4 regions of the Priestia sp. ABM2_011 genome follow, and region 4 is predicted to be linked to each of the others. Evidence: riboswitches for the same ligand, from Rfam matches in the RefSeq annotation. Region 4 holds a riboswitch; each other region holds the start of a gene.
What was found. A riboswitch is a leader RNA that binds a small molecule or an ion and turns the genes downstream of it on or off. The one in region 4 is predicted to bind cobalamin.

Region 1 (5,995 bases), 2.7 Mb from region 4:
AGCAAGTAGCTATGAAACAGACTGTAAAACGTTCAAGCCAACTGAAGCGTAACCCGCAAAAGGACAGCCTCTGGGTTGTCTTTTTTCTCTCTTCAAGATCATAAAAAAGGAGACTAGTATGAAGACTGAACAACTGATTCATTTTTTTAAAGAAGAAGCCATAAAAGCAAATGAACAAACCTTTCCAATCTATGTACAATCATTTACTCATTTATGGACATACAAATGGGGAACACTTGAAAACATTCCAGAAGAAATTGATGACTTAATTACCACACGTGCGTTAGAACTTGGACTTATTCACTTAAAAAAAGCTGACTAATCAATAAGGAAATTAGTCAGCTTTTGTGTTTATAAATCATCAAATCCATTTGCATCTGATGCTTTTGTATATTGTCGTGATTTCTGTTCAAAGAAATCGGTTTTCCCTAAATCTACCTCTTGATAAGCAATAATCCAACGAAGAGGATTTTCAATCGGTGCTTCTGGGAAAGCAGCTCGACCGAAGCCTAACTGATTACAGCGTTTATTCGCCATATATTCAATGTACTGCTGCAGTTCTTTCATCGTAATGCCGTCGAATTTTTCTCCAATAACAGATTCCGCCCATTCAATTTCAAGACGAGCTGCCTCTTGGAACGTTTCAACTACAAACGTTTCTAGCTCCTCCGTACGATAAGCTGGATTTTCATTTAGTACTTCCTTGAAAATCTTTTCAAATAACCCAACGTGAAGCTGTTCATCACGATTGATATAATTAATCATCGTAGATGTCGCCACCATCTTTTGATTTCTCGCAAGATTATAGAAGAACGCAAATCCGCTATAGAAGAAAAGTCCTTCTAAAATAACATCATATACCATAGACTTCAAAAAGTTTTCAACCGTTGCTTCTTCGCTAAATGCTTTATATCCGTTTGTAATAAAGTCATTTCGTGCGCGAAGCTTTTCGTCTGTACGCCAGTATTCAAATACTTCATCTTGTTTTCCTTTTGGTACAAGACTTGATAAAACATATGAATACGAATGATTATGAACCACTTCTTGCTGCGCTAAAATAATCATTAGAGCGTTAATCGAAGAATCGGTTACATAGTCAGCTACTTTGCTAGCATAATCTGATTGAATACTGTCCAGTAGCGCCAGCAGGCCAATAATTTTTAGAAAGCTCTCTTGTTCGTCAGCGGTTAACTGAGGGAACTGTTTAATATCTTGACCCATATTAATTTCAAACGGCGTCCAGAAATTAGCTAGCATACGCTTGTATTTAGGGAACGCCCATGAAAATCGGACGTCATCCCAGTTTAGAATATTGGAGCTCTTGCCGTTGATGATTCCTGTCGAACGGTTCGGAGCTGTTTCGTTCATTAATTCTCGTTTTAACATGCTTGTCATCAATTATTCACTCCTTTTAACTATGACAGCTTTCACATTCTTCAATGACTTCACTTGATGTTGAACGTACGTAATAGGTCGTTTTTAATTTTTCTTTCCATGCCGTCATATGAAGATCCAGCAGCTCTTTTGCTCGGATATCATTTTGTACATATAAATTGAATGAAATAGATTGATCAATATGACGCTGGCGCTTGGCGTTTTGCTTAATGCTCCAGTGCTGATCAATTAAATAAACGGACTTATAATACCAGTTTGTTGCTGGCGATAAATCTGGTGCCGTCACTGGGATTTTATAGTTTTTCTTTTCCTCTGAATAAAACTTACGGAAAATCGGATCAATACTTGCCGTAGAACCCGCGATAATAGATGTTGATGAATTAGGTGCTACAGCCATTAAATATCCATTTCTTATCCCATTGCTTTGAACTTCGCTACGCAGTTCACTCCACGCTTCGCTCGTGTATTCACGTGTTTCAAAATAAGCGCCTGACTCAAAATCTGAGCCTTTAAATAATGGATATGCGCCTTTTTCTTTAGCTAAGTTCATGCTTGCCTGCACGGTTAAGTAAGAAATTTGTTCATACAATTCATCGCAATATGCTACCGCTTCATCTGTCTCCCATGCTATTTTCTTTAAGGCAAGCAAATGGTTCCAGCCAAATGTGCCAAGCCCTACTGCGCGGTACTTTTGATTCGTTAGCTTTGCTTGAAGTACCGGCAAATCATTTAACTCAATAACATTATCAAGCATGCGTACTTGAATTGGAATTAAACGTTCAAGTACATCTTCAGTTACGGCTCTCGCTAAGTTAATAGAAGAAAGATTACATACAACAAAATCGCCCGGATTCTTTGTAATAATAATTTTTCCGTCTTCCGTAATTTCCTCTGTTACGACCGTTGTACTTTGGTTTTGCGTGATTTCTGTACATAAGTTACTGCAGTAAATCATGCCCGCGTGTCGGTTTTGATTAGCTCGGTTAACCGTATCACGATAGAACATATAAGGAGTTCCGGTTTCAAGCTGCGAAAGCATAATGCGCTTGAAGATCTCAATAGCAGGCACTGTTTCTCTTGAAAGCTGTTCATTGTTTACACACTCAGCGTAACGAGTGCGGAACGAACCGCTGCCTTCTTCTTCATCATAAAAATCTTCTAACGAGTAGCCCATCAGCGTACGAACTTCGTGAGGATCGAATAAGTGCCAGTCTTCACGTGCTTCTACTTTTTCCATAAACAAATCTGGCAAACATACGCCAGTGAATAAATCATGCGTGCGCTGGCGTTCATCACCATTGTTCAAACGCGCGTCTAAGAATGAAAAAATGTCTTTATGCCAAACATCTAAATATACAGCAATAGCTCCTTGTCGTTGACCTAGCTGATCGACACTTACAGCCGTATTATTTAGCTGTTTCATCCATGGAATTGTTCCTGATGATACGCCTTTAAAACCTTTTATATCACTTCCTCGGCTTCTAATATGACCGAGGTAGACACCAATTCCGCCTCCATTTTTACTAAGCGTGGCCAAATCTGTATTGCTATCATAAATACCGCGTAAGCTGTCATCAATCGTATCAATAAAGCAGCTAGATAGCTGTCCGTAGCTCTTTCCTGCGTTTGAGAGTGTTGGTGTGGCAACCGTCATATATAGACTAGAAAGCGCCCAGTACGCTTCTTTTACTAATGCTGTTCGATTTTCTTTCTTTTCTTGAGACATCAGCGTCATAGCAATGATAAGAAAACGTTCTTGCGGTAATTCGTATACACGCTTATCATGTGATGTCGCTAAATAGCGATCTGCTAATGTCAGCAATCCAATGTATGTAAATAAACGATCGCGTTCAGGAATAATGACTGAAGCAATTTCATTAATTTCTTCTTCTGTATATGTTTTTAATAGCTGTTTATTATAAATGCCGATTTTTGTTAGTTCTTGAATAAGCTGATAAAACGAACCGTACTTCTCTTTTTTATCATAACCTCGGTTGTCCGCTGCTTTTCGATATAGTTCGTTTAAGTAGACGTCTGCCGCCACGTACGTCCAATCTGGTTCTTCCATTGAAATACGCTCTAGGGCTGCCAAAATTAGTACGTTTGCAACCTTTTCGTCCGTCATATTTTCCTTTACTGTAACAGTTTGAATAACCTTTTCCTCATACAAAGAAAAATCAAGTTGCGTAAATTCTTTTTTTAAACGTTCAATATATGCAGTTAATTCATGTAGAATTGTAGGCTTTAATGTATTCACCATAAATATGGCTCCTCTCTTCACTTCAAAATAAAAAATCGCTCACCGTACCTCGGTGAGCGAATAGAACGAAGATAGAAGAAGACACTAAGTCTTTTCTCAATCCTCGCTCTACCCTCTCACCTCCCGAAGAAGATAAAACGACATAAAAAAGGCAGGTCTCCTGACTTATGCTTCTTTTTACTTTAAGGCCTTCCCATGATGTTTACTCACAGTGGATCTCCTTATTTCATCAGCATTCACAGTTGCGGGGACAGCTTTGGATTTTCACCAAATTCCCTTTTAAGTCTTTTTATCAGACACCTTTTTCACTGGAAAACACAAAATATAGTATTTTATTATTGTTTAACAAACAACATATTGTGTTATGTTATAAACACATTATATAGGACAACTTAGAAAACTATCAACCTATTTTCAAAAATAATTTTGTTTTTTACGATAAAATCCTTCGACTTTTTTCATCAAACTACTCCATCATAACATGTTTTGACACGCTTGATGGAACAATGTGCTCTTTTTAAAAAATTTGTCCTATTTTTCTACTAAACATTGCCAACATCAATAAAAAAACCGTTTTTCATAAAAAACGGTTTTTAATTATTTGTATTCTTTTTCAAATGCTGTGATTGTTTTGATAAACTTTTTATCAATATCGTATCCTATCCCCGGTTTTTCCTTCACCTTTATTACTCCGGCTTCTACCTCTACTTCGGGCTTAATAATATCTTTTTCCCAATAGCGAGACGACGCAGAAATGTCACCTGGTATCGTGAAAGAAGGCAGTGTGGCAAGGGCGATGTTATGAGCTCGTGAAATCCCGGCTTCTAACATTCCGCCAACCCAAAGCCTTACACCGTGTAGGGCGCATAAATCATGAATTTTTTTTGCTACAGACATTCCGCCAACTCGACCGATTTTCACATTGATAATCTTGCAGCTTTTTTGTTCGATTGCATGACGTGCATCTTCATAGCTCACAATACTTTCATCTAAGCAAATCGGCGTCTTCATTTGCTTTTGTAATAATCGATGATCAAGGATATCATCCGAACTTAACGGCTGTTCGATCATCATTAAATTCAATTCATCTAGTTTTTTCAATGAATCACTATCGCTTAACGTATAGGCTGAATTGGCATCAGCCATAAGAGGAATGCTTGGAAATTCATCTCGAATTTGTTTCAGTAGCTCATAGTCAGCGCCTGGCTTAATTTTCACTTTAAAGCGCTTATAACCATCTTTCATATAAGTCTTTATTTGTTCTTTCATGATGGAAATATCATTTAAGCCAACTACCACTCCAGCTTCTACAGCAGGCCTTATTCCGCCAATTACTTCAGCTAAGGGCTTATTTTGGCGCTTTGCATACAAATCCCATACAGCACAGTCCAAAGCTGCTTTAGCCATGTTGTTCCGCTTTAGAGGTTTGAATAACTTTTGAACATCCTCTGGTTTTTGAAGCTGCTGGTGAAGAAGCGAAGGAATTAAAAAATCGTCTAACATATGAAAACATGTCTGAATCGTTTCTTCCGTATACCAAGGAGATGAAAAAGCAACGACTTCTCCCCATCCTGTAAATCCTTTTTCATCTTCTACTTCAAGCAAAATCAATTCTCGATCCTGGACCGTACCATAGCTTGTTGAAAAAGGAGAAAGAAGCTTCATGTCAATTTTATAAAGATGTACTTTTTTGATAATCATCGATTAAATCCCTTTCTGTATGAACGATGATAGCTTCCGGCGTATGATTTTATTAGAGGCCGTTCGCGGCAGCTCCTCTACTCGAACGAAATACTTTGGAAGTTTGTACTTTGCTAAAAATTGTTGAATGTGTAAAGATAACTCTTCATCTGAAACGTCTTCGTTTATAACAATGCATGCTGCAGGAACTTGTCCCCATTTTCCATCGGCTACTCCCGTTACACCGGCCTCTTTAACAGCGGGATGCTTCAACAAAACATTTTCAATTTCAGCTGGATATACATTTTCTCCACCTGAGATAATAAGGTCCGAACGTCTGTCTAATACATATAGAAAACCTTCTTCATCCACTTTCCCGATATCTCCTGTATAGAACCAGCCTTGTTGAAGGGCTTTTTTAGTAGCTTCAGGTTTATTTAAATATCCTTTTGTAACATTTGGACCTTTAACAATGATTTCTCCTGCTTCACGTGTTTCATTTCCATTCTCATCTACAATTTTCATTGCACACGGAAATAATGGTTTACCTGCTGATCCCAGTTTTCGCAAACTATCTTCAGGTGAAAGCGTAACGAACTGTGAAGATGTTTCTGTCATTCCATACGTTTGATAAACAGGAATTTCTTTATTCACACAAGC
Region 2 (5,995 bases), 630 kb from region 4:
AATTGCACGCGTTGTATTTAAGCGCTTTGCTTCTTCCATTACGTCCGGATCTGAAATATAAACTTTGATTTCACCGCCGTGTTTTTCAATTCGCTGCTTGTTTGTTCCTACTTGCACCATTTGTACATCTGCAACCACTTGCTTGCCGCTGCGAATGGCTTTAATTCCTGCTTGAATCGCATCTGGATGAAACAGCATGCTGCGTCCAAGCTCAAAGTCTGCAGACGCGTGAATTACCCGCTGAACAATTGGGTACTGTTCATCTGTAAACGGATGAGGTCCAAGCTCTTCTGTAATCATTTCAAAACTTTTTCCTTCAATTTGCTGAGGCTGAACAGTTAACGGTTTAAATTCTGTACGAAAATCCATCTCAATCAACTCCTAGTTTGGTTTACTAAAGCATGAACCACTTCTTCAAACGTGGAATACACGGTCCCATACTCAATTTTCGGTCGCCCAATCATAATGATATCTAAGCCTAACTCTTTAGCTGCTTCCACTTTTTCATCCACAGATCCAACTTTTCCGCTTTCTTTTGTGACCATGACCGTCACTCCGTATTGCTTATACAGTGCTTGATCAAACTCTTTTGTAAACGGACCTTGAATAGCAATAATATTTTTTTGCGGCAATCCTAACTGCTGACACTTTTCCATATTATCCAGCCTTGGAAGCATACGAGCAACAAGCCGTACATCTGAAAGAGGAAGGAGCTTTTCTGTAAAAACCTGCAGCGTCTTGCTGCCTGTTGTCAGCATAATAACTCCTTTTTTCTCAGCTGCTACTTCAGCTGCTTCTTCATACGTAGAAACCATCGTCATATTGTCGTAGGTAAAAGCCTGCGAAGCCCGCTCATAGCGTATGTAAGGAATCGATGTTTCAGCAGCCGCACCGATGGCGTTTTTAGATGCTTCTTCGGCAAAGGGGTGACTTGCATCCACAATAGCTTTTACACCATGTTCGTTTATAAAAGTCATCATATCTTCTTGTGTGAGACGTCCAATTTTCACTTTCACTTCTGCTCGCTGTAATTCGATTGCTGCATTGTCGGTTACAACCGTCGCCGTAACGTCGTAACCTTCTTTTTTCACTTGAACAGCTAATGCACGTGCATCGCTAGTTCCCGCTAACAATAAAATCATTTTAACTCGCCGACCTTATCTTCATGGTGGTGATGGTCATGATGGTGATCGTGGTGATGGTGATCGTGGTGATGGTGCCCGTGATCATGATCGTGATGATGATGGTGATCAATATGCTCCATAATGCCGAGGCGATATTGACATGTATCGCAGTTCATTTTCACTTCGCCTTCTAATCCTTCTTCAGCACGTTCTTTTAAAATTGTCTGCAGTTTTGGATGAAAACCGAAATAGCCGGCTAGCTTAAACTCAATGTTTTCATGCTGCATTTTATACTGCTTCACCATTTCTTCCAAACGCTTAATTAGTACTCCTGTAAATAAGAAATACGGGAGAATAACCACTTTTTTAGCGCCCAGTTTTAAACATCGTTCCACTCCTTCATCAATCAATGGAGCGGTCACGCCCATAAAAGAAGTTTCGACGATTTTGTAGTTTGTTTTTTCCCAAAGAAGGCGCGTAATTTTATATAAATCACTGTTTGCATCAGGATCGCTTCCTCCTCGCCCTAAGACAATAACAGCCGTGTCTTCAGCTGGAGTTTCTAAATTTTCTCCTGATTCTTGTAATCTCGTTTTTAAAATTTCAAGGGCTTCTTCATGAACGCCAATGGGACGTCCGTACACGAAGTTTACGTGTGGATATTTTTCCTTAGCTTCATCTATAGCCGCCGGAATATGTATTTTTGAGTGGCCAGCTGGCAAGAGCATAATTGGAACTACAACTACATCTGTCGCTCCTTTTGCCACACATGTATCAATGCCTTGACTTACATTCGGACGTTCAAACTCTAGAAAACACGTTTCTACTAAAATAGATGGGTCCCAATCATGCTTCATAGTCGAGATAAACTCGCGAATTTGATCGTTCCCTTCAGGATCTCTACTTCCATGACCGACAAATAAAACTGATTTCATATAATGCCCTCCCATTTTTAATCTCCACACGGAGCTGGTTCTACTTTTATTTTTGGTGTTATATCTTGATAGTCGAATCCATAAACATTCTTCACACGCTTAAAGAATTTATGAAACCGCTCATTTGGATGACCTTTTTCTTTATATTCATGGACAATGTTCTCCACTATTTCAACAATGTCATCGGGCGCTATGCCTTCCGCCACAATTTGACCTGAATGGGCGTTTCGTCCAACCGTTTTAGCCCCTAAAAATAAGTCAAACGCACCTTTTCTGTAGACAATGCCGATATCTTCTTGAACAGCACCGTAACAGGCCATACCGCATCCATTAATACCAAGCTTCAGCTCTTTTGGCATGTCCATTCCACCGAGACGCTTTTGTAATTGTTCCGTATGCGGGATGGCGTCACTTTTTTCTCCATCACAAAAATCACACGCTTTAATTGTAAACACGTCTCCGACTGGAGATAGTAAAAAGGAAGCTGATTGGAGCTTTTTAATAATCACATCTGGCTGAGCCGTTGGAATTTGCAGTTTGATTTGATGGTCAGGCGTATACTCCATCGTACCTTTTTCACCAACAACTTCTGCTAGTGTTGTCATTTGAACGGGCGTAAACTTCTTATTTGCAAGCCCTGGACTAACTGCCACTTCAAAAATAGACTCAATTGGCTGGTGTACGACCGGTGAAGTAGTTTCACCTAAAATTGCTTGAAGCGCTTCTTCTGCCAGAGCTCGTGAAGCTGCTTTTTCTTCTTTTGTGTTCTGAACATCTTCAATAGCTGAAGCCGTTTGCTTTACAGTCTCCTCTTGATCAAGAGCCCATGGTTCTGCTTCTTTTCGAAGTCGCTGATGCGGTCTTAGCGGCTGCTCTGTTTGGTTGAGGGTATATTTACGCTGATACCCGCGCGGTGTAATCATTAAGTCATCGTAAAAGAACGTAGATGAATTTCCGACAACAACGGTAGTCAGCATGCCTATTTCATGATTTAACATGTCTTTTAAATTGGTCATTACCACTTCTTCACGGTCACGATAAGCGCTTTTCACAAGACCAACAGGCGTATCGGGGGAACGGTATTTTAATAAAATCCTTTGCGCTTCCACAATTTGTCTTGTGCGTCTTCCGCTTTTCGGATTATAAAAAGCTACTACAAAATCTGCTTGTGCAGCTGCTTCGATTCGTTTTTCGATTAACTCCCAAGGCGTAAGGTGGTCACTTAAACTAATCGTACAGGCATCATGCATCACGGGCGCCCCAAGGAGGGATGCGCATGAATTAATAGCCGAAATGCCAGGAATCACTTCCAGCTCTACGCCCGTTTCTTTTTTCCATCCTTTTTCAATCAACACTTCATACACAAGGCCGGCCATTCCGTATACTCCTGCATCTCCGCTTGAAATGACCGCCACGGTTTTTCCCGCTTCAGCTTGCTTTACGGCTTCTTGTGCACGGCTTACTTCTTCGGTCATTCCTGTACTAATAATTTGCTGATTCGTTAATAGTCCTTGAATTAATTCCACATAGGTTTTATAACCAATGATCATATCACTTTCTTGAATGGCTTCTCTTGCTCGCTGTGTAATATGTTCAAAGCTTCCTGGGCCGAATCCAATAACTAACAGTTTACCTTTCATGCTAGCTCCTCCTTTATGCGTTACTTTTTACTTTGTCAATTCCTTCTATGGAGTCACTCTTTTCCGGAGAAACAAAACCGTTTTGATCATATTCATAAATAAGTGATTCCTTTATACTGCAGCCTCCTGCTAAATGTTCTTCAACAATTCGATGAGCTACGTTTTCAGTGACCTGCTTGTACCAATCTCCTGAAGGGTACACGATAGCTACAGGAGCATCTTTGCACCTTCCGTTACAGCGCGTACGGGTTGTGTGAACCGCTTCATCTAGATTCAGTTCAGTCACTTTATTTCGAATAGCTTGCGTGGCTTCTTCTCCACCTTTTCTCATACAGCTGCTTCCATTACAAATCAATACGTGATGTTTTGTTCCATTTAAGTTCCACGTCGTCACACTTATTCGCTCCTTTACTAAAAAAACGCCTCTATCAATGATAGAGGCGCAGAAAAATTCAAACTAAGTTTTTGCACTTCCACCTATATCCCGTAGGGTAAGCTTCGCATTAGAAAAAGGCTGGTTTCCTGACTTCGATTCATCACTTGATTGCGCCTTCCCGAATACAGTGGCATATGCAATCAGCTCCTCTTCACAGTGGCGGGTACCGCGCTGGCTTCACACCAGACTTCCCATTTAACGCAATGTGAACATTGCGCACCTTTTTTGCACGATATGTAGTTTTGTGCTACGAGAAAAACCCGCTTCGCTAATATGCGAGCGGGTAAAACGTCAGAATAAAAGTGTACACGAATGCCACTTTAAGCCAACGTTTCCCTTCCCGCTCCCCGGAGAAATAGAAACTTCACAATAAAGACAGGTCTCCTGACTTGTGTATCATTCTACTTGAGAACCTTCCCGTGATTTTTCCACAGTGGTTATACTCGTTCGTCCACACTTACAGTTGCGGGGGCAGTACTGGTCTTTCACCAGTTTCCCTATTAAGCCTTCTTGGCATCTTTACTGTTGCTGTTTGATATATATGAACCTTTTAAACTATCAGAATAATAGAAGTAACTACCATATCATAGCGTACATTTTTTTTTATTTCAACTCTATTCTTTTCGTAAGATACAAGAAGCTATGAAAAAACAAGAGCATAAAGTCAGCTCTTGTTTTTTCATTATATAGCTACTAATGTTAAATGAGGATCATTATAATACACGACTTCTGAAAGAACTTTACAGCCATTTGTTTTTGCAAAAGCTTCTCTCGCCTGCGTTTCAGTTTCAAATTCAAACATTTTCATTTCTTTTCCAGCATATACCGTCAGTACCCACATGAAAAGATTCGCCTCCGATTATTGTAGTGATCGCTATATCCACATTATGACGAAACCATATCCTTTTGAAAACCCATTCTACAAAACTTGTCACAAGAAACTTTTAAAAATTTAAAAACATTTTAACTTCTGTAAATGAACAAAATGTACAAAAGGTTTAAGCCGTATTATACCTCTTTAAAAAAGGTGCTTTTTTTACCAACTGTTGCTTCACCAGTAAAAAAATATATAGTATTTATTAAAAAAAGAAGCCGGACAGCCGGCTTCTTTTTTAGGAAAGGAAAGTACAGACATCACAGTCCCGTCCTGCTCTTTGTTTTGCATAAAAATACACTAATTAAATATTCCTTTCTTAAAGCAGAACCATGTTCGATTGCACATAGTGGTAAAGAAGCTTGTACGTATGGTTTAATGAATCTTGATGCGTTCTCTCAAACGCATGAGAAGAATCAATTCCTGGACCAATTAAGCCGTGTACGATGTCATGCCCGGCACGAATAGCAGCAGAAGCATCTGATCCGTAAAACGGATAAATATCTAATTTGTACTGAATATCATGCTGCTTAGCTAGCTCCACCAAATGCTTTCTCAAACCGTAATGATATGGGCCGCTTGAATCTTTTACACAAATAGACACGGTGTATTCATCAGTAGATTGTCCATCTCCCATGGCACCCATATCAACCGCTAAGTATTCTACCGTTTGAGGCGTAATATTAGAATTTCCTCCGTATCCAATTTCTTCATTATTTGAAATAAGAAAGTGCGTAGTGTATGGCAGTTCGATCTGCTCTTCTTGAATTGTTTTCATGAGCTGAAGCAATAAAGCTACGCTTGCTTTATCATCGAGATGACGAGATTTAATAAAACCGCTTTTTGTTATTTCTACACGAGGATCAAACGAAACAAAGTCGCCGACTTCAATTCCAAGACTGCGAACATCTTCTGCGCTATGTACTTTTTCATCCAATCGAATTTCTATATTATCTTGATTTCGCTCAGCTTTACCTGCATCTTTA
Region 3 (5,995 bases), 1.6 Mb from region 4:
GTGAAAGTAACTTGAAAGGATGTATCGTACAATGCAAGGTAAAAATACTGGCATTCGACACATGTCTTTGAACAAAACTTATTCACACTGGATCGGCTTCGGAGCCGTAAGGATGCAAGAGAGGTAGGGCTTGCGTCGTTTAGGTTAATCGATCATGTGGAAAAACAAACCGCGGCAATGGATGAAATCCATGCAAGCACAATCAATGCTAATTGTGCCCTAACAACAATGAAACATACAAAAACCGTAATCATGGATTTTATAAAGAAAGTAATCATTTTGTTTTTACACTTGCAAAAAGCAAGTTACTGATAAGAAACACGAACAAAAGCGAGCAGATGCATCTGCTCGCTTTTTTAATGATGATTTTTTATTTACTTTATCATTTCTTTTTTTAGGGAATCTTATAAAAAAGCCAAAACCAATATGGTTTCGGCTTTTTTCTTATTGCTCTGCTAGTACATCAGCAAATGCTTTTGCATAAGGAGGAAGGTCTGGCGGACGGCGGCTTGAAATGATGTGGCCGTCGATTACGACTGCTTCATCATGCCAAATAGCTCCCGCATTTTCCATATCATCTTTGATTCCTGGCGTACTTGTTACGTTTCGGCCATCTAAGATTTTTGCAGAGATTAATACCCATCCTGCATGGCAGATTTGGCCGATTGGCTTTTGCTGTTCATCCATATGACGAACCATTTCAATTACTTCAGGGTAGCGGCGCAGTTTATCCGGCGCCCAGCCTCCAGGTACTAAAATAGCGTCATATTCAGCTGGATCAACATCTTTAAATGCATAGTCCGATACGGCTGGAACACCGTATTTCCCCATGTACGTTTCGTTTGCTTTTTCTCCAACTAAATGTACTTCTGCTCCTTCTTCGCGAAGACGCATCACTGGATACCATAGTTCTAGATCTTCAAAGTCTGCACTAACAAGCGCAATAACTCTTTTATTTTCTAAGCGCATCGTAACACCTCCGCCATCAGTATAGCATGTTGGAGAATAAGATTGAAAATAAGGAACTAAATTGTACATAATTAAAGGATTTTTCAAGTGCCCTTCAGAAATTTTTTGTATGCCAAATGATCTAATTTTATATTTTTACTTGACTGGGAACAAACATCACACTACAATGTGTAGTGTGATGTTCATAATGTTGTAAAATTATCCAAATAAGAAAGACTTTATTTAATTGCTACATTTCTTTTTACGGGCTTTTACACTACATAATGTAGTGTTTTTCAAATACACTTAAAGGAGGAAGTAAAGTGAATAAAAACGTCGAAATTGGATCGCTTATTATTCGTTTAGTATTAGGTTTTACATTTTTAGTACACGGCTTTCAAAAATGGCAAGGGGGAATTGAAAATACAGTAGGCTTCTTCGATAGCTTAGGAATCCCTGGTTTCATGGCATATATTGTGGCAACAATTGAACTTGTAGGTGGGGTTCTGATTATTCTTGGTCTAGCAACAAGAGTCGTAGCTGCTTTATTTGTGGCAGTTATGCTTGGCGCTATTTTTACAGCCAAGCTTAAAAGCGGATTCGTTGGCGGGTTTGAGTTTGATATTGCCTTAATTGCCACGTCTGCTCACTTATTTGTTGCAGGAAGCCAGTTCCTTGCTCTTGATAAAGTGGTATTTAAAAAGAAAGAAACTGCTTTTTCTCTTCAAGAAGAAAGCAGTAAATAAAAAAGAAAGCTTATACTCTCCCAATATAAGCTTTCAGGTTAGTCCCGCCGTTTGAGGCGGGCTTTTTTTATATTTGAAGCAGCAAATTCGCAAATAAAGAAGAACGCTCGGACAACGTATCAATTTGAATATGTTCATATTCTGCATGTATTCCTTTTCCGCATGCTCCTAATCCATCCAACGTGGGAATGCCAATAGCCGCTGTAAAATTGCCATCACTTCCGCCTCCAACAGCTGCTTCTTCTAATTTCATACCCAGTTTGGCCGCAATTGACTGAGCGCATTCAAATAACTCTTCCGTTTGTTTAGACTTAACCATTGGAGGACGATTCATGCCTCCTGTTACTTCAATCTTAATCCCTTTTAAAATGGGCGTTAAATTCAAAATAATATCCGTCATACGTTTTGCTTCTTCTTCTGTAGAAACACGTAAATCCACGTGCGCTTCTGCATATTCCGGCACTACATTTGTACCGCTGCCTCCGGTAAATGTCCCAACGTTCACCGTTGTACCTTTTTCATAATCGGTTAAGCTCTGCAGAAAAATCACTTGGCGCGCTAGCTCTTCAATAGCATTGATTCCTTCTTTGTGGTGATTACCAGCGTGGGCTGCTCGTCCCCACACCTTTACGGTGAAAATCCCCGCTCCTTTGCGCGACGTTTTTAACGCACCTGAACCCGCCACCGCAGGTTCTGCTACTAGCACTGCTTCACTTCTTTGTGCTTCTTCTTCTATATATTTTTTAGAGGAAATTGATCCAATCTCTTCATCTGAATTGCAAAAAAACACAATTTTTTTATCCAGCGATAAGCCAAGCTCTTGAATCGCTTTAATCGCCCATATAGATTGTATAATGCCGCCTTTCATATCTAAAATTCCCGGACCATAAAGCTTGTTTCCTTCTGTTCTTAGACTCAGCCTTCCCTTTTCCCATACCGTGTCAAAGTGACCGATAATTAAAAGCTGCTTCTCTCCTTCTCCAATCGTAAATTTCAAGTGGTTTCCTACTTCTTTTTCTTCTATGATTTCATACCCTACGCCTAAACGCTTCTGAAACAGCTGCGTTAAATACATTCCACACTGATCCACTAACTCTTTACTGTAGGACGGTGATTCTTTTTTCACAAATCCAACTAAATCTTCGAGCATCTCTTGTTCATGTTCTTTTAAATAACTAAATACGCTTTGTTCTACCATTACCTGACTCAAATCAATTCCTCCTCCAAACAACCCCTGCTGCTTGTGCATTCATTGCTTTTATTTATCGTACGTATGAGTATGTTCTACGTTTCACATAACGACCTTAAATTATCCTTAATTATAATGGTTTTCAGACAATTTTCCATCCTTAAAATACAGATAATACTTTAACTTATTCATAACCGACCGAAAATAGCCATAAACTTCAACAAATTTATACAAAAAAGCTTCAATCTTCAACAGATTAAAGCTTTCATTTTATTAATTGACATTTATTTTGATATTTTTCCCTTTTGACTTCACACTTACAAATACAAACATAGACACTAAAAAAATAAACAAAATAACGCCAACCATTTCAAAGTTTACTTCGGCCCATGGATTAAAGAAAGTGAATGCTAAGTAGAAGGACACCCCATATGCGAGGATAACAATAACCCAGCCCATCAAGCGGGAAGCAGATTGCCCAAACTTACTCGATTCATTCACCATTTTATGTACAATCAGTGAATCGATTGTATCTGTCAGCATCATACCAAACATAAATACTAGTCCTAATAAAAGCGGCGTATATTTGCCTGCGTTCCCTACAGCTAGAGACCACACGGCCGTTTGACTGACCGTTTCAGCTGCTAGGGCAAACAGCGCTCCTACAAGAATAATTAAAAAAGGATTCGTTGTTCCTTTTGCGATTTTCGGAATAAACTTCCCTTTTAACCCGCTCACCTGAAACTCTTCTTCTTTGTTTTTAGTTCGAAGCAAATGATATGTGTTTAATGTCCCAATCAGAAAGAGAGAGATGATAGATACCCAAGATGCAAAATGATCGAAATATGCTGGAAACGTAAAATTCTTCATCACTACGCCCAGCACCCCGGCCGTGACGGCCACCATTCCTCCATGACCGAGTGAAAACAGCGTTCCGACCCACGGGGCAAAACGGCTGCCCATTCGCCAATTATATCGGGTCTGGCCATCAATAAAAGCTAAGTGATCTGCATCTAATCCGTGCCTGATTCCTAATAAAAAGACAAGTAAAAAAACTGATAAACCTTCCATTTCCTACACTCCTTTTTTTAAAATAAAACGTAAAAAAGCCTCAATTCTATAGAAATTGAGGATGTGTCGGCATATGAAAATAAACAGTAATTGCTCACTGCGTACCTTGATACACCGCCTCTTTCCTAGAAGAGTCAAGTGTACAGAATAGGTAGGTCTCCTGGCTTGAGATCATCATTTTCTACCGCCTTCCCCGTTTTGAGTGACGATAAGATAGAAAACTCCCTGCTTACAGTGGCTGGACCGCTCGAGATTTGCACTCGATTCCCTGTTACCTCTTACGCTATGTAAGAGCACCTAAACTGTGCGAATGATTCATTTTCTTCCTCATTATACTAGTACTCCTTACAAATGAATAGAGAAAATTCAAATAAAAAAGCCCTGCTAAGCTTTACATGCTTAACAGGGCTTTTTAAAGCAATTAAACTACTTCTACCGTTACGTCTACGTTGCCGCTGATTGCTTTTGAATACGGGCAGTATGAGTGGGCTAGGTCTACATATTTTTTAGCTGTTTCTAAATCTAAGCCTTCGATATGAGCTTCAAGCGCTACAGCAATTTTTACTCCTTGATCAGCTTTATCTGGAAGCAGCTGAACCGTAGCTTTTACTTCACTGCTTTTAATTTCTACGTTATGTTTTTTCAACATAAATTCTAACGCACTGTTGAAACAAGCACTGTATCCAGCTGCAAATAGCTGCTCTGGGTTTGTTGCTGTTGTTGCTTCTCCACCAAGCGCTGGAGGTGTTGCAACGTCTAAATTAAAGATATTATCTAAAGAATGAACTTCTCCTGTTCTTCCACCTGTGTTAACGACTGTCGTTTCATATAAAGCTTTCATGTATAAATCTCTCCTCTTTTTTAGTAATTTTATTAAAATTTTTTATTTATCGTTTCTGCAATTTAATTGTACACAATTTAATTTTAAAAAACAAGTGTTAAATACATTAAAAATTTCCCAATAAAAAAAGCCGCGTATATGCGACTTTTTCTTAATAATATTGAGACTGTTCGTCATAAGCTGATTTTCGAAAAATAGACAAGTTGGTAATAGCCCTCATCAGTTTCGTATTAAAAATAACATAATGAATAAACAGCGCCAGCACGCAGCCTAGAATAGCTCCTGTTAACACATCGAATGGATAGTGAACGCCAACCCATACGCGTGAAAATGCAATGAGTGCACCCATGACAACCCACATGCGCCCTGAACGTTTGAAATGCAGCCAGATGGTAAAAGTGATAACTAATGCAGATGTAGCATGATCGCTTGGAAATGAAGAATTCGCGGCGTGATCAATAAGCTGATTCACGTGGTGAGAGATAAACGGACGATCTCGATAAGCAAATAAACTAATCACTTTATTGATAATGACTCCTGTGGCACAAGCACATAAAGCTTGAAATGCTACAACACGGCTGCCGTTTTTATTAATAAGTAAAAACAAGCCGAGTAAAACAATAAGTACATACTGGGCATAATCTGCAAAGAATACCATTAGCGAATCTACAAACTTCACATGCGAGGCATACTGATTCACCGCATGGAAAATGGTATAGTCTACTGAATTAATAGCTGATAACATAATCGAAATCCTTTCTTATTTTTAAATGTCATTAGCTATCTTATCAGTTTCTTGGGAAAATGAACATTATTTCTCGGGCTATTATTGATATATTTAGTAAATAACCATTGATTTCCTTATCATTTATACACCCCGAATCTCTCCATGCTATAATGTACGCAACTATACATAGACACAAGGGGGAATTTTTTTGAGTAAAGGCAGAATTTTAATTGTAGAAGATGAACGCAAAATTGCTCGTTTGATTCAGCTCGAGCTTGAACACGAAGGGTACGAAACGGGCATGGCTTATACAGGGACAGAAGGATTGGCAGAGTTTCAAGCACATGATTGGGATTTGCTGCTTTTAGATGTGATGCTTCCTGAATTGAGCGGACTCGAAGTACTGCGTCGCATTCGAGCAAACGATGATCAGACGCCCGTTATCTTATTAACCGCTCGAGACGCCCTTCCTG
Region 4 (5,995 bases):
ACTTTTGTTGTCGTTAATTCAGTTTGTGGATGCGCTGCTGGTTTAGCACGTCCTGCAGCAACGCAAGCGTACTTACAGTCTGAGCAAAAACCAGATCAAGTGGTAACTGTTTTTGCCGGTCAAGATAAGGAAGCAACAGCTAAAATGCGTGAATATTTTGGGGACATTGAGCCTTCATCACCGTCTATGGCACTTTTAAAAGGAAAAGAAGTTGTTCATTTTATTCCTCGACATGAAATTGAAGGTCAGCCGTTAGAAGTTATTTTTGAAAACATTTTAAATGGCTTTAAGCAGCACTGTTCATAAAATGTCCTGCTTTTGTCACATCTAGTATATAGATTTTTAAAGAAAAATCGCATATACTTTATAAGAAAAAGGATGTCTATCGGCATCCTTTTTCTTTATGTAAATAGCCAAACAGTGTAGGGGGAGTTATGAAAGTGATTGTTACGACTGCTGGTCGAACAAATGAACAGATGATTGTAAAAGCCAAACAAGTAGCCGCTGATTTAAGTATACCTTTTGTAACAAGAGAGAAGAAATCTGTTGCAGATCTTCAAAATATTGAAGCTGCAGACGTGCTGGTTGTCGGTAAAAATAGAGTAGAGTTGCACGTTCAAAACGAAGAGGAACCTATTTTTTTTCATCCAAACTCCGCTATGTTTAGAGTGAAGAGATGGCTGCGCGGAGAACGTGATCCGTTTATTGAAGCTGCTGGTTTAGAAAAAGGAATGAGCGTGCTTGACTGTACACTTGGTCTTGCATCGGATAGTATGATGGCGAGCGCAGCGGTAGGGAAAAGCGGGAAAGTTGTCGGACTAGAAGGCAACCGCTATGTAGCTTATTTAGTCAAACAAGGACTTTTAAATTGGGAAAGTGACGTACAAGAGTTGAATGATGCAATGAAGCGTATAAACGTGGTTCATCAAAATTTTGAATCGTTTTTGGCGTGTTGTGAAGATAATTCTTTTGATGTTGTCTACTTTGACCCTATGTTTCAAGAACAAATTGAGGAATCGAATGGAATTAACGGTATTAAAGCAATAGCACTGTATACCACGCTGACGCCAATGGCTATACAAGAAGCAAAAAGAGTAGCCAAACAAAAGGTCGTGCTAAAAGATCATTGGAAAAGCAGTCGTTTTAAAGAGCATGGATTTACTGTGCAAAAACGAAAAACATCAAAATTTCATTACGGGACAATTGATATACAAAAATAACCAAAAAAGTAAAATTAATTACGCTCATTGAAAAGACTTCCAAAACCTTTTAGGAATTAAAAAGTTTTGGAAGTTTTTTTTATGAATTTCATCTAAAGTTCATAAAAGTATGATATATTTTTGAACATAAAAATACTTTTGTGTTTAAGCATCCAGCAAAAAAGGAATATCTTGTATAGGTTTCCGCTCGGTGTGACAACCTCAAACAGAAGAAGGAAGGTGCTAACTGAAAAGTCGTCAAATGCCCGTAGACAGCATAAATGAATAAGCAAATATAGGTAAAAAATTAATAAGTATGTTACAATACCTAGTGAGTTATGATAATGAATTTTACAATATGAAAAGACCATATGGGAAAAGATGAGAAAGGAAAGATACGAATGCCTAGATGGATAAAAAGAATGCTAATTGTATTTATTACAGTATTTACATTTGGGCTTGTCACTCCACCAGAATATTTATACGTTGATGATGCAAAAGCGGACAAGCAACATAAAGCAGGGTATGTAAGAGAAACAACTCCTGTTACAGCTGTTATAGAAGATATTCATTTGCCATATGAAGAACCAAAATATGAAGACGTTTCATCATTTGTTACGTATGCAATGGAATCAGCTGAAAAACAGTCAGTGGAAAAATTCGGAACAAAAATTGGTCCTGTCATTGAAGATGAATTTCGTCAAGCAGTGTTACCTAAAATTGAAGAAGTGCTGACCGACATTGGCACTGAACGTGAACAGTCAATTCAGAATCTCGAGATAAGCGAGCACCCTGCTGCTGGCTACGGTGAAAAGATTTTCCATGTATATGACCGGGAAACCGGTCAGGACTTAATACGGTTTCATGTACGGCGTGAAAATCCTCCAAAAGATGGATACTGGTTTAATTTTCACTATCATGCGGCCGCAGATAATTTTCAAAAGCATTATGATTTAGGGAAAATTTATTGGAACCGAAACATGCCGCCTAAGTGGTTCAGCTGATAATAGACACAACATTCTACAATTTCGAAATGTTAGCTTTTTTAAGCTAGCATTTTTTTACGTCTAAAACCGTTATGGTCTAAATAAGCTGAAACATTAGCACAACGATAAAAAAATCGTTTATAATGAAGTCAGACTTCTTACTATAGAATTGTAGGAAGGAACGAATAGACGCTGGAGGTAACACAATGAAACAATTTACGGAAGAAAAACAATTTCGCGAACAAATTAAGAATGAAACACTAAGCGTTGGGATTTTTACGACAACGTGGTGTCCTGATTGCAAACGTTTGGATATGTTTATTGATGAAATCGTTGACGAAAATACAGATAAAGCATGGTTTAAAATTGACAAGGATGAGTTTGAAGAACTTTCTGCTGAAAACAATGTAATGGGTATTCCTTCTCTTCTTGTATATAAAAACGGTGAAAAAATTGCGCACCTGCACAGTGCAAATGCTAAAACGCCTGAAGCGGTCCGTGAATTTTTAGCAACTCTTTAATTCCCTAAGCTGCGAGAGCATTCTCGCAGCTTTTTTTGTGAGAATGGCTATTTCCATTTTTCGATGAGTGGGGTATACTAGGACAAGTGAATAATCGTAAAGCAATAAGGTCTCAATTTAAAGATTGAGTGAAAAGGGAAGTCTGGTGAAAAACCAGCGCGGTCCCGCCACTGTAAGCGCTTTGTGCGTAAGTCAGGAGACCTGCCTTATTGTTAGCTGTGAAACCTTCGAGGAAGGGTGAAGCAGGGTAATGAACATACATATCAAGTATAGTGAACGGATTCTTTTCCTGCTTATCTTGACGTTACCTGCTTTGCTTTCAATTGAAAGTAAAGCTTTTTTATTTTGAAGCTGCTGCCGAGCAGTATACATAGTCAAAGCGGAAAAAACGGGATAGCGCTGCTTTTTGCATGATCATTTGCTTTTTCTTTAACGTGGAGGTTTCGTATTCACAATGAACAATATATAGGGGGAGTATTTAGATGAAAAAATGGCTTTCGTATTCCATTATTGCGCTGTTAGTCATCGTACTTGCTGCATGCGGTGCAGGCAGCCAAAGCAACAGTGATAAAAAAACGAAGCAAGATACAGAACAAACGTCACAAGCTGCGTTTCCAGTGAAGGTAAAAGACGCGCGTGATAAAGAAATTACGTTGAAAAAACAGCCTAAGAAAATTGTTTCATTAATGCCAAGTAATACGGAGATTGTATATGCCCTTGGCCTTGAAAAAGAATTAGTCGGTGTCACAAGCAACGATGATTATCCTAAAAGCGTAAAGAAAAAAGCGCAGGTGGGAGATATGAACGTTAATGCAGAAAAAGTTATTGCTTTAAATCCTGATTTAGTGCTGGCACACGCTTCAAGTATGGGCGTTTCAGATGAAGTATTTAAACAAATTGAAAGTGCGGGTATTCCGGTATTTGTTGTAAAAGATTCAACAACGTTTGATACGGTTTATGATTCTATTACGCAAATTGGTAAATTAACGGGTAAAACAAAAGAAGCTAATCAAACAATTAAAGACATGAAAGAAAAAGTAGCTTCAATTAAGAAAAAAGCAAAAACGATTTCAAAAGAAGATCGTAAAAAAGTATGGATAGAGGTATCGGGAGCTCCTGAGATTTATACAACAGGAAAAGGTACGTTCATGAACGAAATGCTTACTATGATCGGTGCTGATAACGTAGCGGCTAGTGAAAAGGGTTGGGTTAAGTTTTCTGAAGAGCAAGTTGTTAAGTTAAACCCTGACGTTATTATCGCAACGTATGATGCAGACAAAAATGAGATTATGAAGCGTCCCGCTTGGAGCAGCATGACTGCTGTAAAAGAGGGGAATATTGAAAAGGTTGATCAAAACAAAATCAACCGCTTAGGACCTCGTATTGTAGATGGCTTAGAGGACTTAGCAAAAGCAGTATACCCTGAGGTGTACAATAAATAAAAAGAGGGACCATATTCCAGTTCGAATTGAAAAGGGGATTGGTCCCTTTTCACATCTTAAAATTGAAGAACGGCCTGAGCTTTTAATCATGAAAACCGAGACTTCTTATAAAACATACAGCTCAGGCGTTTTAGGAACAGGCATCACGGAAACGGACACCTTTTACAATCGATTTGTTCATAAAGACTATTATTCAGATACTCCTTCTTTAGAGTATGAGCAATATTTGATGAAAGAAAATGTGCGCCATGAGCAAATCGTAGGGTTGATGACAGCCGTTTGGTTAAAAGAAAGAGCAATTTACTGTTATGAAGGCTACGGAGTAAGAGTAGCTTCCGTGATAACGGCTGGCGTAGGAAACGCAGTGGATATTACAGCTGACGAAGCTGTCCCGTTCTATTCCTCTCCCGGTACAATTAATATGTTTTTTTTCGTGGAAGGCACGCTTACGGATGCTGCGTTTTTACAGCTTTTTATTGCCGCTACAGAAGCCAAAACAAAAACGCTGTCACAGCTGGGTGTCATAGATCCAGCTACAAAGACGATTGCTACGGGAACATCTACGGACAGCATCTCAGTTGCAGCGTCTCAGCAAGGACCATTATATGAATATGCAGGCTCTATGACCGCTTTAGGTCAAGCGGTAGCCAAGCTGGTAAAAATAAGCTTAGAGCAGGCACTTAAGGGAAAGAGGTGAAGAAATGAGTATTATGCAAGCGATAATTGCACACCTGACGGCCATGACGATTGCTTTACTCATTGACCGAATCATAGGCGACCCAGAAAATTGGCCGCATCCCGTTCGCTGGTTTGGCAAGTGGATTTATTGGATGGATTCCAGATTAAATAAAGGTGCAGGAAAACGATTCAAAGGGTTGCTTCTTGTGATAAGTATGGTGGTGCTCGCAGGAGTTGTTCCTTTCTTATTTCTCCATGCTTTGTACGGAGTTCATTTTATACTAGGTGTTTTAGTAGAGGGCGTAATAATTGCAACTACCATATCCACTCGTTCCTTAAGCGAAGCTGCTTATAAGGTGCAAAAGCCGCTTCAGCTAGGAGATATGGAGAAAGCTAGATATGAAGTAAGCATGATTGTGGGACGAGATACAGATCGTTTGTCAGAAGGAGAAATTGCCAGAGCGACGGTAGAGACCGTGGCTGAAAATACAAGTGATGGTATTACAGCTCCGCTTTTTTATGCATTTATAGGAGGAGGAGCCCTAGCCTTTTTTTACCGAGCTATTAACACATGTGATTCGATGGTTGGGTACAAAAATGACCGCTACTTTCTGTTCGGCTATTTTAGTGCAAAAACTGATGACGTATTAAACTATATTCCAAGTCGGTTAACTGCAGTGGTGATGACCGCTGTCAATGTAGCAAAAAGCCAATATTCTCTTTGGCATGTAACGAGTTTGATTAAGCGCGATGCTAAGAAGCATCCAAGTCCAAATAGCGGATACGGGGAAAGTGCAGTGGCTGCTCTTTTAGGTATTCAACTCGGCGGGCTTAATACATATAAAGGCATAGAATCTAATCGTGCAAAAATGGGCGAACCACTCATTCCCCTGCAAGCCGGTCATATTGAACAAGCTGTTTTCATTATGAAAAGGACGGTCTATGCTACGTGGTTATTCTATCTTTTGTTAGGAGGAGTTATTAGTGCTATTACCTACACATGGAGCTAACCCCAATGTCTTTTTAAAAGCAATAGGGGCCGAGAATTTGTCGCATCTAAAAGACTTTAGCGTAAACACAAATCCTTTAGGGGCTCCCCTTGTTCTTCACGAAAAGTGGAACGAATTCAAGGAAGCTGCGTTTAGTTACCCTGATCCTGAAGTAACAGA

Region 1: it holds a riboswitch for cobalamin, as region 4 does, so the genes downstream of both, ACXAE4_RS03490 (ribonucleoside-diphosphate reductase subunit alpha) here and ACXAE4_RS18045 (ABC transporter substrate-binding protein) in region 4, are expected to answer to the same signal.
Region 2: it holds a riboswitch for cobalamin, as region 4 does, so the genes downstream of both, ACXAE4_RS14705 ((2Fe-2S) ferredoxin domain-containing protein) here and ACXAE4_RS18045 (ABC transporter substrate-binding protein) in region 4, are expected to answer to the same signal.
Region 3: it holds a riboswitch for cobalamin, as region 4 does, so the genes downstream of both, ACXAE4_RS26280 (HoxN/HupN/NixA family nickel/cobalt transporter) here and ACXAE4_RS18045 (ABC transporter substrate-binding protein) in region 4, are expected to answer to the same signal.

What each region holds. Positions count from the first base shown of each region.
Region 1 covers NZ_JBSWUB010000001.1:641,337-647,331, reverse strand. The annotation lists gene ACXAE4_RS03505 (DUF1540 domain-containing protein) at 1-52, shown strand, start outside; gene ACXAE4_RS03500 (hypothetical protein) at 119-322, shown strand; gene ACXAE4_RS03495 (ribonucleotide-diphosphate reductase subunit beta) at 352-1,395, opposite strand; gene ACXAE4_RS03490 (ribonucleoside-diphosphate reductase subunit alpha) at 1,412-3,655, opposite strand; cobalamin riboswitch at 3,789-3,974, opposite strand; gene menC (o-succinylbenzoate synthase) at 4,253-5,356, opposite strand; gene ACXAE4_RS03480 (o-succinylbenzoate--CoA ligase) at 5,360-5,995, opposite strand, start outside.
Region 2 covers NZ_JBSWUB010000001.1:2,720,146-2,726,140, reverse strand. The annotation lists gene ACXAE4_RS14725 (precorrin-8X methylmutase) at 1-369, opposite strand, end outside; gene cobK (precorrin-6A reductase) at 375-1,142, opposite strand; gene ACXAE4_RS14715 (sirohydrochlorin chelatase) at 1,139-2,059, opposite strand; gene cobJ (precorrin-3B C(17)-methyltransferase) at 2,077-3,699, opposite strand; gene ACXAE4_RS14705 ((2Fe-2S) ferredoxin domain-containing protein) at 3,713-4,093, opposite strand; cobalamin riboswitch at 4,195-4,374, opposite strand; cobalamin riboswitch at 4,493-4,671, opposite strand; gene ACXAE4_RS14700 (hypothetical protein) at 4,818-4,976, opposite strand; gene ACXAE4_RS14695 (M42 family metallopeptidase) at 5,329-5,995, opposite strand, start outside.
Region 3 covers NZ_JBSWUB010000001.1:4,993,788-4,999,782, forward strand. The annotation lists gene ACXAE4_RS26265 (type 1 glutamine amidotransferase domain-containing protein) at 445-969, opposite strand; gene ACXAE4_RS26270 (DoxX family protein) at 1,272-1,694, shown strand; gene ACXAE4_RS26275 (M20 family metallopeptidase) at 1,762-2,925, opposite strand; gene ACXAE4_RS26280 (HoxN/HupN/NixA family nickel/cobalt transporter) at 3,157-3,954, opposite strand; cobalamin riboswitch at 4,088-4,270, opposite strand; gene ACXAE4_RS26285 (organic hydroperoxide resistance protein) at 4,376-4,795, opposite strand; gene ACXAE4_RS26290 (undecaprenyl-diphosphatase) at 4,947-5,540, opposite strand; gene ACXAE4_RS26295 (response regulator transcription factor) at 5,731-5,995, shown strand, end outside.
Region 4 covers NZ_JBSWUB010000001.1:3,354,905-3,360,899, reverse strand. The annotation lists gene ACXAE4_RS18065 (BrxA/BrxB family bacilliredoxin) at 1-306, shown strand, start outside; gene ACXAE4_RS18060 (class I SAM-dependent methyltransferase) at 441-1,220, shown strand; gene ACXAE4_RS18055 (YpjP family protein) at 1,601-2,203, shown strand; gene ACXAE4_RS18050 (thioredoxin family protein) at 2,392-2,706, shown strand; cobalamin riboswitch at 2,797-2,929, shown strand; gene ACXAE4_RS18045 (ABC transporter substrate-binding protein) at 3,189-4,148, shown strand; gene ACXAE4_RS18040 (adenosylcobinamide amidohydrolase) at 4,237-4,845, shown strand; gene cbiB (adenosylcobinamide-phosphate synthase CbiB) at 4,850-5,836, shown strand; gene cobD (threonine-phosphate decarboxylase CobD) at 5,811-5,995, shown strand, end outside.